Tsuneonella mangrovi: one gene and its partner. The protein of the gene in region 2 interacts with the protein of the main gene of each other region in a pairwise test. Links are inferred from orthologs where the notes say so. Each region holds a gene or a part of one and is shown on either strand. Other genes may lie near its edges.

What was found. Proteins that work in one complex are often made in the same cells at the same time.
Region 1: the proteins of rlmB (region 2) and tsaE interact in binary tests that used the Escherichia coli proteins (3 or more experiments, as listed by UniProt). The link is inferred for Tsuneonella mangrovi from one-to-one orthologs.

Annotation. Positions count from the first base shown.
Region 1 is NZ_CP022889.1:411,973-417,122, reverse strand. What follows is about bases 1,481-4,480. They hold tsaE (tRNA (adenosine(37)-N6)-threonylcarbamoyltransferase complex ATPase subunit type 1 TsaE), read left to right. Parts: upstream 1,481-2,761; coding sequence 2,762-3,199; downstream 3,200-4,480. Other genes in these bases: CJO11_RS01970 (nucleotidyltransferase family protein), read left to right, coding at 4,182-4,480; CJO11_RS01975 (aminoglycoside phosphotransferase family protein), read left to right, coding at 3,196-4,185; CJO11_RS01985 (sensor histidine kinase), read left to right, coding at 1,481-2,765. In the rest of the region: ahcY (adenosylhomocysteinase), read left to right, coding at 1-338; more of CJO11_RS01985, read left to right, coding at 429-1,480; more of CJO11_RS01970, read left to right, coding at 4,481-4,904; double-strand break repair protein AddB, read left to right, coding at 4,897-5,150. UniProt on the Escherichia coli protein: Required for the formation of a threonylcarbamoyl group on adenosine at position 37 (t(6)A37) in tRNAs that read codons beginning with adenine.
Region 2 is NZ_CP022889.1:1,189,911-1,195,025, forward strand. Bases 1,228-4,192 are described here. They hold rlmB (23S rRNA (guanosine(2251)-2'-O)-methyltransferase RlmB), read left to right. Parts: upstream 1,228-2,289; coding sequence 2,290-3,096; downstream 3,097-4,192. Other genes in these bases: CJO11_RS05905 (calcium-binding protein), read right to left, coding at 1,228-1,923; CJO11_RS05920 (HU family DNA-binding protein), read right to left, coding at 3,173-3,445; lon (endopeptidase La), read right to left, coding at 3,665-4,192. In the rest of the region: more of CJO11_RS05905, read right to left, coding at 1-1,227; more of lon, read right to left, coding at 4,193-5,115. UniProt on the Escherichia coli protein: Specifically methylates the ribose of guanosine 2251 in 23S rRNA.

The sequences.
Region 1 (5,150 bases), 780 kb from region 2 along the record:
TCAAGCCGGGCACCGACCTGGTGAAGTTCCCCGACGGCAAGGAAATCATCGTGCTGGCCAAGGGGCGCCTGGTGAACCTCGCCTGCGCGACTGGCCACCCGAGTTTCGTGATGAGCTGCTCGTTCACCAACCAGACGCTCGCGCAGATCGAGCTGTGGGCAAATTCGGACGCCTACAAGAACGATGTGTACGTCCTGCCCAAGCACCTCGACGAAAAGGTCGCGGCACTTCACCTCGACAAGCTCGGCGTCAAACTCACCAAGCTGAGCCAGGAGCAGGCGGACTACATCGGTGTGCCGGTGAACGGACCGTTCAAGCCGGACCATTACCGCTACTGACGCTATCTCCCGCTCCCGCCGGCCTAATTGCAGTGGGAGCGGGCGATCTACACGTTGCATCGCGCGCGCGCGGCGCATAGCTGGTCAGGCATGGAATTTTCCTCGACCCTGCTGGTGATGGTCGGCCTGCTGCTGGCAGCGTGGACAGCTGCCGCGGCGTGGCTGATGATTGCTGCCGCCGCCAAGGCGCGCGGGGCCGACAATGCCCGCAAGGCCGCGCGGCGCATGGCCCGCATCATCGATGAAGCTCCGGCGATTCCGCTGGTCGTGCGTGTCGATGGGCGGATCGAAGGGAGCGAGCGGCTTGCCGGATGGCTGGGGCTGCCCAAGCTGCCGCAATATCTCAGCGAGCTCCACGCCGGGCAAGGCAACGGCCTTACCAAGCAACAGGTCACCGAGCTGGCAGAACACGTCAACCGTACCCAAAAGACCGCAGCGCCGTTCAGCATGGCGCTATCTGTCCCTGGATCGGAGCGAAGCTTCGCAGTGCGCGGGACGCTCGCCGATCCGCAGGTCTCACCGGGTGGCGCTGCGCTGTTGTGGATCTTCGACTTCTCAGACAGCGAGAGCGAACTCTCCCGGCTGCGAAGCGAAGCGGCCCGGGCGCGGAGCGATTTTGCTGCGCTGGTCGGGTTGATCGAAGCAGCCCCGATGCCGATGTGGTTTCGCGGCCCCGATGCCAAACTGCGCCTCGTCAACGCTGCTTATGTCGCAGCTGTCGCGGGCGATAGCGCCGATGCGGTGGTCGAAGCGCAGACCGAGTTGATCGAATCGGTCGATGGTCTCACAGCCGCGCAGATTGCGTCTCAGGCAGCGGAGCAACGCAGGCCGATCGAGCGTATCGTAGCAACGACGATCAGTGGTCAGCGGCGCTCGATGCGGGTAAGCGACTTGCCGCTCGGCGATGAAGGCGTGGCCGGCTACGCGGTCGATATCGAGGAAATGGAAGAGCAAGGTCGCGCGTTCCGAGCCTATCGCGATGCGCAGCGCCAGATGCTCGACCAGCTCGGCGTAGGCATCGCGCAGTTCGATCCCGACCGAAGGTTGGCATTTGCGAACCAGGCCTTCCGCCGCACGTTCACGATGCGCTCGGGAGCAGGCCCGGGCCTCGAATTCGAACGCTTCATGCGCGAATCGCGCGAGGCAGGTCGAACCCCGGAGGTTCGCGATTTCCCTGCCTGGCGCAGCGAACGCATCGAGTGGTTTGCGGCGGATGAACCGGCCGAAGAGAACTGGCCGCTGGCTGACGGCACGCACCTGCGGATCGTCGCGCAGCCGATGCCCGACGGTTCGCTGGTATTGATTGCGGAAGATCGCACCGAACAACTCGCATTGTCGGCGACGCGCGACACCTTGTTGCGTACCCGTACCGCGACTTTCGACAGCCTGTTCGAGGCGCTCGCGGTGTTCGCACCCGATGGCCACATGCAGTTGTGGAACCGCAGGTTTGCAGGGGCGTGGGGCCTTGAGGGTGAACAACTCGACGAGCATCCGACGGCGGAGGAATTCGTTGTCATGTTGGCTCCGTTGCTGACCAAGCCGAAGCAGGCGCAGGCGATTGGCGAAGTGGTGCGCGGGGCGACGCTCGACCGCAAGCAAACCGCTGGCCGTGTCGCGTTGAAGGATGGTCGGACGCTGGAAATCGCCGGGGTCCCGCTTCCGGATGGCAACGGCTTGCTGACGGTGCTCGACATCACCGATTCGCAAATGGCCGAAGATGCGCTGCGCGAGCGCAACCAGGCACTCGAGGCTGCGGACGAGGTCAAGACACGGTTCCTCGCCAACATGAGCTATGAGTTCCGCACTCCGCTGACTTCGATTGGCGGATTTGCCGAATTGCTCGAAGCAGGGGTGGCGGGCGAGCTTTCGGAGCAAGGCAAGGAATACGTCGCGGCGATCCTCGAATCGGTCCAGCGGTTGACCACGCAGGTCGAAAACGTCCTCGACCTCTCGCAAAGCGAAGCGGGGCTGCTGCCGATTTCGAAGGAACGGATCGAGTTGCTGCCGTTCGTCACGCAAATCGTCCGCGAGCGCGAGCAAGCGATCACCGGTAAGGGATTGAGCCTCGACCTGCGCGGTGGCGGTACGGCGAAGATTTCCGCCGACGAGCGCCAGTTGGGCCGGGCGATAGGTCAGCTACTCGATAATGCGATCGATGCGACGCCGAACGGCGGAAAGATCCTCGTCGACCTCTCTCGCAAGAGGGACGGGGTGCACATCGTCATTTCGGACAACGGACGCGGGATGTCGCGCGAGGAATTATCACGCGCGCTCGACGGCCTCAGGACCGGTGCTGACGGCAAGCTCGAACGCCGACAGGGGCTTGGCATCCCGCTTGCCCGCCAGTTGATCGAAGCGCATGGCGGCACACTCGAGATGCTGTCGCAAAAGGGCGCCGGGACGACCGCGACGATTTTCGTTCCGTGATCGTCGATCTCCCCGACATTGCAGCAATGGAAGTGTTCGGCGCACGGATCGCCGGCCAACTCCGGGTCGGCGATGTCGTGGCGCTGTCGGGCGACCTCGGGGCGGGGAAAACGACGCTTGCAAGAGCGATCATTGCCGCACTCGGTCACCGGAGCGAAGTTCCCTCGCCAACTTTCACGATTATCGAGACCTATGACGCGCTCGATCCGCCGCTCGTCCATGCAGACTTCTACCGCCTGGAGCGACCGGGCGAAATCGAGGAACTTGGCCTCGACGACTACCGTGAAGGTGCCGCACTTATTGCCGAATGGCCCGAAAACGCGGGCGGGTTTGCGCAGGAGCCCGGGTGCCTGTCGGTAACGCTCGAAAATGCGGGCGAGGGCAGAACAGCGATTGTCTTGCCCGGTTCATCTTGGCTAGGGCGCGAACCATGAGCGACCTGCCCGACGGGATTCACGCCTTTCTCGCCCAGTCCGGTTGGGGCAATGCCGCAATCGACCCGATCCCCGGTGACGCGTCGTTTCGCCGCTACTTCCGAATTGCCGACGGCGAACGCAAGGCGATGTTGATGCATGCGCCGCCGCCGCACGAGGACCCGCAGCCGTTTCTCGATGTAGCCGCCTGGCTCTCGCAGCACGACCTGCGCGCGCCGCAGATTTTCGCCGCTGACGGAGCACAAGGTTGGGTCCTGCTCGAGGACTTCGGCGACGACCGGATGCGCGACTGGCTCGATGCCAATCCATCTGGCGAAGACGGAGCCTACGCGGATGCTGTGGCGGTTCTCGCAACGCTACACCGCTGCGCGCCCGGACCTTTCCCGCCCTACGACTTGGCAACCTACCAGCGCGAAGCGGGCCTGTTCACTGAATGGTACTGCCCGGCGATGGGCCTCGAGGTTGATGCGGACGGCTACGTCGCGGCTTGGGAAGAAGCGCTCGCGCCCATGCTTGCTCGCCAGCTGCCCGGAGTAACCGTGCTGCGCGACTACCACGCAGAGAACATCATGCTGCTTGGCCCGGACCTACAAGGGCGAGGGCCGCAAGGCCTGATCGACTTCCAGGATGCGCTCGTCGGCCACCCGGCTTATGACTTGGTTTCATTGCTCCAGGATGCGCGGCGCGACGTCAGCCGCGAGCTGGAAGCGGCGATGCTGGCGCATTATCGCGAGCTTGCGTCCCCGGACGCCGATTTCGATGCCGATTACACCCGGCTCGGCGCGCAGCGGAACGCCAAGATCGTCGGTATCTTCGCCCGGCTATGGAAACGTGATGGCAAACAGCGTTACCTTGCTTACATTCCGCGCGTCTGGGAAGCGATGGAACGCGATCTCGAGCATCCGGCGCTCGCCGCGGTTGCCGCGTGGTTCGATGCCAATATCCCGCGCAATATCCGCGACGACTTTGGCGGAGAGTTGATGTGAGCGGGCTCGCTTCGGATACCGCGATGGTTATGGCGGCAGGCCTCGGCAAGCGAATGCGTCCGCTCACCGCTGCGCAGCCCAAGCCGATGGTCCGCGTCGCAGGCAAGGCGCTGATCGATCACACGCTCGACCGCCTCGCCGAAGCCGGGATTGGCCAGGCGGTGGTCAACGTCCATTACCTGGCCGACTCTCTCGAAGCGCACATCAAGGGCCGCAAGACACCGAAGGTGACGATCTCCGACGAGCGCGAAGCCTTGCTCGAAACCGGCGGCGGGATGGTCAAGGCGGTGAACGCTGGCCTGCTACCCGATCCGTTCTTCTGCCTCAACGCCGACAACATCTGGCTCGACGGGCCGCGCAATGCCTTCCTCGAACTGTCCGAGTTGTGGGACGCAAAGCGGATGGATGCGCTGTTGTTGGTGGTGCCGCATTCCCGTGCCAACAACTTCACCGGGCAGGGCGACTTCCATATGGACCCGCACGGGCGGCTCACCCGGCGACGCGCGGGACGGATCGCGCCGTTCATCTACACCGGGATCCAGATCGTGAGCCACCACCTGCTGCGCGATGCGCCGGAAGGGCGCTTCGGCACGATGCAATTGTGGGAACGGGCGATCGAGGAGGAGCGCCTGTTCGGCGCCAGCTTCACCGGGCAATGGTTCGAGGTTGGCACGCCGCAAGCGATCAAGCCGACCGAAGCGGTGCTGAAGGGTGTCTGAGGCGAAGCAACCAAGCGTCTATTCGATCGCCGCGCACCGCGGCTTTGCCGATGCCCTGGTAGCCGGTCTGATCCCGCGATATTCCGAACCCGAATTCGGCCTTGCCCGGCTGACCCTGCTGCTTCCTTCGACCCGCGCAGCACGGACTGTGCAAGAGGCCTTCATCCGCGCTTCCGGCGGCGGGATGCTGATGCCGCGAATGGCGGTGGTGGGCGACCTCGACCTCGACGAAACGCTCGGCGCGTT
Region 2 (5,115 bases):
CCCCGCATCGATGCGGTTGTCGAGAGCGTTGCCCCCGCCGAGTTGCGCTCCGCCGGAGAGTGTGAGGTTCTCCACCAGATCGGGCAGCTGCGCGTAGTCGATTGAACTGACGATCGTATCGATATCGTTGGTCCCCTGTTCGGTGACCTGGTCGCCAGCGTAGTCGATGTAATATGTATCGGCACCGAGCCCGCCCGACATCACGTCGGCACCGGTTCCGCCATCGAGGATGTCGTCACCGCTTCCGCCCACGAGGGTGTCGATGCTGGCACCGCCGAGCAACGTGTCGTTGCCGTCGCCGCCTTCGATGAGGTCGCGGCCCGAATTCCCCATCAGGGTATCGTTGCCGCCCCCACCGATCAGGTGATCATCGCCGCCTCGCCCATCGATGGTGTCATTGCCGAGGAAACCGTCCAGTTCGTTGGCCCCGTTGCTTCCCAGCAACGTGTCGTCGCCATCCGAACCCCTGACCGACTCGATGTTGCGCAGGATGTCCTGGCCAGCCGATCCGGCGTCCTGGCGACCGGTAACGTTGAGGTCGATCGTGACCGGCCCGAGGTAGCCCGAATAATTGACGAGGTCGGTTCCGTCCTTGCCGTCGAAAATATCGTTGCCGAAGCTCCCGTTGAACTCGTCATTGCCGGATCCGCCGACGACGTAATTGTTGAGGTCGTTGCCCTCGAGAACTGCATCGCCCGTGCCTACAAAAATGAGGTTCTCGATGTTGTCGGGGAGCGAGGCATAGTTGAACTTGGTGAGGACCGTGTCGTTGCCTTCGCCGGGCTTCTCGTGGGCCGTATCGCCGATATCATACAGCAAATAGGTATCGTCGCCCGGGCCGCCCGACATCGACTGCCCGCCAGCCGGACCGCCGAGGGTATCGTTGCCCGCAAGGCCGATGAGGTTCGAACCACGAGTGATGACATCGTCACCGTTGGTGGCCGACGGCTGTGCGGTGGCCAGGTTTATCAACTCGACCCCGTCGGTCGTGATCGCTGACAGGTAATTGCCGTCGGCGCTCACCTGGAGCAGATCGCCGTACTTTGCTTTGATGCTGGTGAATTGGGTGCTTTGAAAGTCGATGTCGGCATCGAGCTGGTAGATTTCCACCGTCTGGCCGGTTGCCAGGTCGACCTTGGCGATCGCGCTTCCGAACAGCGAAATCCAGGCGATATTGTTGACTTCGTCGATGTCCGAACCGGCGCTGGAATACTGGTCCAGTTGCTTCACGAATTGAAGGTGATCGTCCACCAGCACGTTCTGGTCGGACGACAGGATCAACGATCCGTCGGTCGAAATCGCGCCAGCGCCGGACAGCGGCGGCGGTACGGACGCGCCGGCATAGGGATCGGCAATCCTGAGCTCGCTCGCGATGATCCCGACCCCGTCCTTGTAGACTTCGGAGGTTTGCTGAACGCTGTTGCTAAGGATGTAGACGGTCGACCCGTCGGCCGAATCGATCAACACTGCGCGGCCGCTGCCAGGCGAAATCCCGCTGTCGGAAATCAGGCCGGTTGACGGATCGAATGCACCCAGATTGCTGTTGGTGGAATACGACACGAGCATATCGCCCGACGCGACTGCAGCGATGTCGTAAGGCACACTGGGCACATCGGTGTAGAGCACGAACTGCGAAGGGCTCACCGTCTGGTTCACCAGGTCGATCGTGAAGATCGTGACCATGTCTTGGCCGTTCACCGACACAGTATCGAGCGCGCCGGCCACGAGCGTGCTCCCATCGACCGACACATCGAACGCGCCGACGGCCATACCGAGATCGTAATTGTGGGTTATCGAACCGGTGGCGACATCGACTACTTTGATCGAGTTGCCCTTGGCGATGTAAACTGTTGCGCCATCCGAAGAGAACTTCGAATCCGAAATGGCACCCGTCAGAACCTGAACAATCCCCGCACTCGACATTGCGACCCCCACCGCAAACCAATCCGATGTCTATGAACCACAATGGTTTTTCGGGTGCAAGTATTACTTTGAAATCGCGACGAGCCGTTCCGGTCGATTGCCAGCTATTAGCCTGAGAGGGTGGTGGACAGGGCTGGATTCGAACCAGCGTACGCTTGCGCGGGCAGATTTACAGTCTGCTGCCTTTAACCACTCGGCCACCTGTCCACACAGGGCATCGATTCCGGCGATGAAAAAGGCCCTGCAGGGCAGGGCCGGCCGACCGAGAGGCGCCCCAATGGCGAAGCGGTGCTTGCCTGTCAATGGGGCGGCTGGCAGGAGGCGCGACGATGACGACGAATGATCACAATTCAGCGAGGGGCCGCAATGGCCAAGGGTGACCGCAAGCGGGCGATGCGCGGCCGCGCGGGCCGGATGCAGGGCGGGCGCGGCTCGGGCCGAGCCAGCGCGGGCCAGGTGCGCCTGTGGGGCCGCCATGCGGTCGAGGCCGCGCTCAAGAACCCCGAGCGCCAGCACCGCAAGCTGTGGGCGACCCGCGAAGGCATCGAATCGCTGGACGGCGAACTGCCGCCCGATTTCCCGGTCGAATATGCCGACGGGCACGACCTTGCCCGACTGGTCGCGCGCGACGCACCGCACCAAGGGCTGGTGCTCGAATGCGCGGCGCTGGAGGACGTCTTCCTCGCCGACGTGATCGGCGATCCGGAACGCCCGATCCTCGTGCTCGACCAGGTGACCGATCCGCACAACGTGGGCGCTATCCTGCGCTCGGCGGCCGCGTTCGATGCCGCCGCGATCGTGACGCAGGACCGCCACGCACCGCCCGAATCGGGCACGCTCGCCAAGTCCGCATCGGGCGCGCTCGAGATCGTGCCGTGGGTGCGGGTGGTCAATCTCGCTCGCGCGCTCGAGGAGCTCGCCGAGGCGGGATATTGGCGCATTGGCCTCGCCGGCGAAGCCGAAGCGACCCTGGCGGAGGCCATGCCCGCGGGACCGGTGGTGCTGGTTCTGGGGGCGGAAGGCGAAGGGATGCGGCACAACATCGCCGCGCACTGCGATGCACTGGCGAAACTGCCGATCTCGGATGCGATGGAAAGCCTCAACGTGTCGAACGCGGCCGCGATTGCGCTCTACGCCGCGGCGACACGGTCGGCGCCCGGCGCGGATTGTTGAAGCGAGATATGCGAACGCCGCGCACCCTCTCCGGGTCGCGCGGCGTGCGTGAGACCTTTCGGCGGGCCCTGGCGCCTTAGTTGACCGCGTCCTTGAGGCCCTTGCCGGCCTTGAACTTGGGCTGGTTCGAAGCCTTGATCGTCATCGGTTCGCCGGTACGCGGGTTGCGCCCGGTCGATGCCTTGCGCCGCGCCACGGTAAAGGTGCCAAACCCGACCAGCCGCACTTCATCGCCCTTGGTCAGGGCCGTAGAAATGGAATCGAACACGCCTTCCACTGCGCTTGCCGCGTCACTCTTGGAAAGGCCTGCCGTTTCGGCGACCGCACTGATCAGATCGTTCTTGTTCATCCGCTAAACCCCCTAGGAATCCTCAGGTCGGTGATCCGCGATCCGAAGAGACTCGGGGAATCACCCTGCGTGAAGGCGCGGAGTTGAGAGATTTTTGGCGCGCGAGTCAAAGGCAAATCCGGCCATAAGCCGGTTGCCGCCCCCTTTCGGCACAAAACGTGCCGAAACAGCGCCGAACTTGGCGGTTCCGTAGCGGCCGTTAGCGAACGACCCGAGGGGTCAGTGCGCGCGGCTGCTGTCGCCAGCAGACGGGGCCGGCTGGCTGGCGAGGTCGTCGGCCTCGCTCCATTCGATCTCGCTGAGCGGCGCCACCAGCGCCCGTTCGAGCACCTGGTCGACATGGCTCACCGGCACGATCTCGAGGCCATCCTTGATGTTCTGCGGGATCTCGGCGAGGTCCTTCACGTTCTCTTCCGGGATCAGCACAGTCTGGATGCCGCCGCGCAGCGCAGCGAGCAGCTTTTCCTTCAGCCCGCCGATCGCCAGCACCCGCCCGCGCAGGGTCACTTCGCCGGTCATAGCTACTTCGGGCCGCACCGCGATCCCGGTAAGGGTCGAGACGATCGAAGTGACCATCCCCACGCCCGCGCTCGGCCCGTCCTTGGGCACCGCACCTTCGGGCAGGTGGATGTGGATGTTGCGCCGTTGGAAGAGCGAGGGCTTGATACCATAGGCAGGCGCACGCGCCTTCACGAAGCTGAACGCCGCCGCGATGCTTTCGGTCATCACGTCGCCCAGCTTGCCGGTCGTCTTCACTTCACCCTTGCCCGGGGTAGTGACGCTTTCGATCGTCAGCAGTTCGCCGCCAACTTCGGTCCACGCGAGCCCGGTGACTGCACCGACTTGCGCCTCGTCCTCGCTCATGCCGTGCTTGAACTTGCGCACCCCGGCAAACTCACCGAGGTTTTCGGGCGTGACGGTGACGCTGGTCGCCTGCTTCTCGAGGATCTTGCGCAGGCTCTTGCGGGCCAGCCGGGCGATCTCGCGCTCGAGCGTACGCACGCCCGCTTCGCGAGTGTAGTAGCGGATCAGGTCGCGCAGCGCAGCTTCGGTCAGTTCGAATTCGCCATCCTTGAGGCCATGCGCCTCGACCTGCTTGGGCAGCAAGTGACGGATCGCGATCTCAACTTTCTCGTCCTCGGTATAACCCTCCAGCCGGATGATCTCCATCCGGTCGAGCAGCGGCTGCGGCAAGTTGAGGCTGTTCGCGGTGGTCACGAACATGATGTCCGACAGGTCGAGGTCGAGTTCCAGGTAGTGATCCTGGAACTTGCTGTTCTGCTCGGGGTCGAGCACTTCGAGCAGCGCCGAGGCGGGATCGCCGCGGAAGTCCTGGCCGAGCTTGTCGATCTCGTCGAGCAGGAACAGCGGATTGCTGGTCCCGGCCTTCTTGAGGTTCGAAACGATCTTGCCCGGCAGCGAGCCGATATAGGTGCGCCGGTGGCCGCGGATTTCGGCTTCGTCGCGCACACCGCCCAGCGACTGGCGCACGAATTCGCGGCCCGTGGCGCGAGCAATCGACTTGCCGAGCGAGGTCTTGCCGACACCGGGCGGGCCGACGAGGCACAGGATCGGGCCCTTGAGCTTGTTGGTGCGCGCTTGCACCGCGAGGTATTCGACGATCCGGTCCTTGACCTTTTCGAGCGCGTAGTGATCGGCGTCGAGCACTT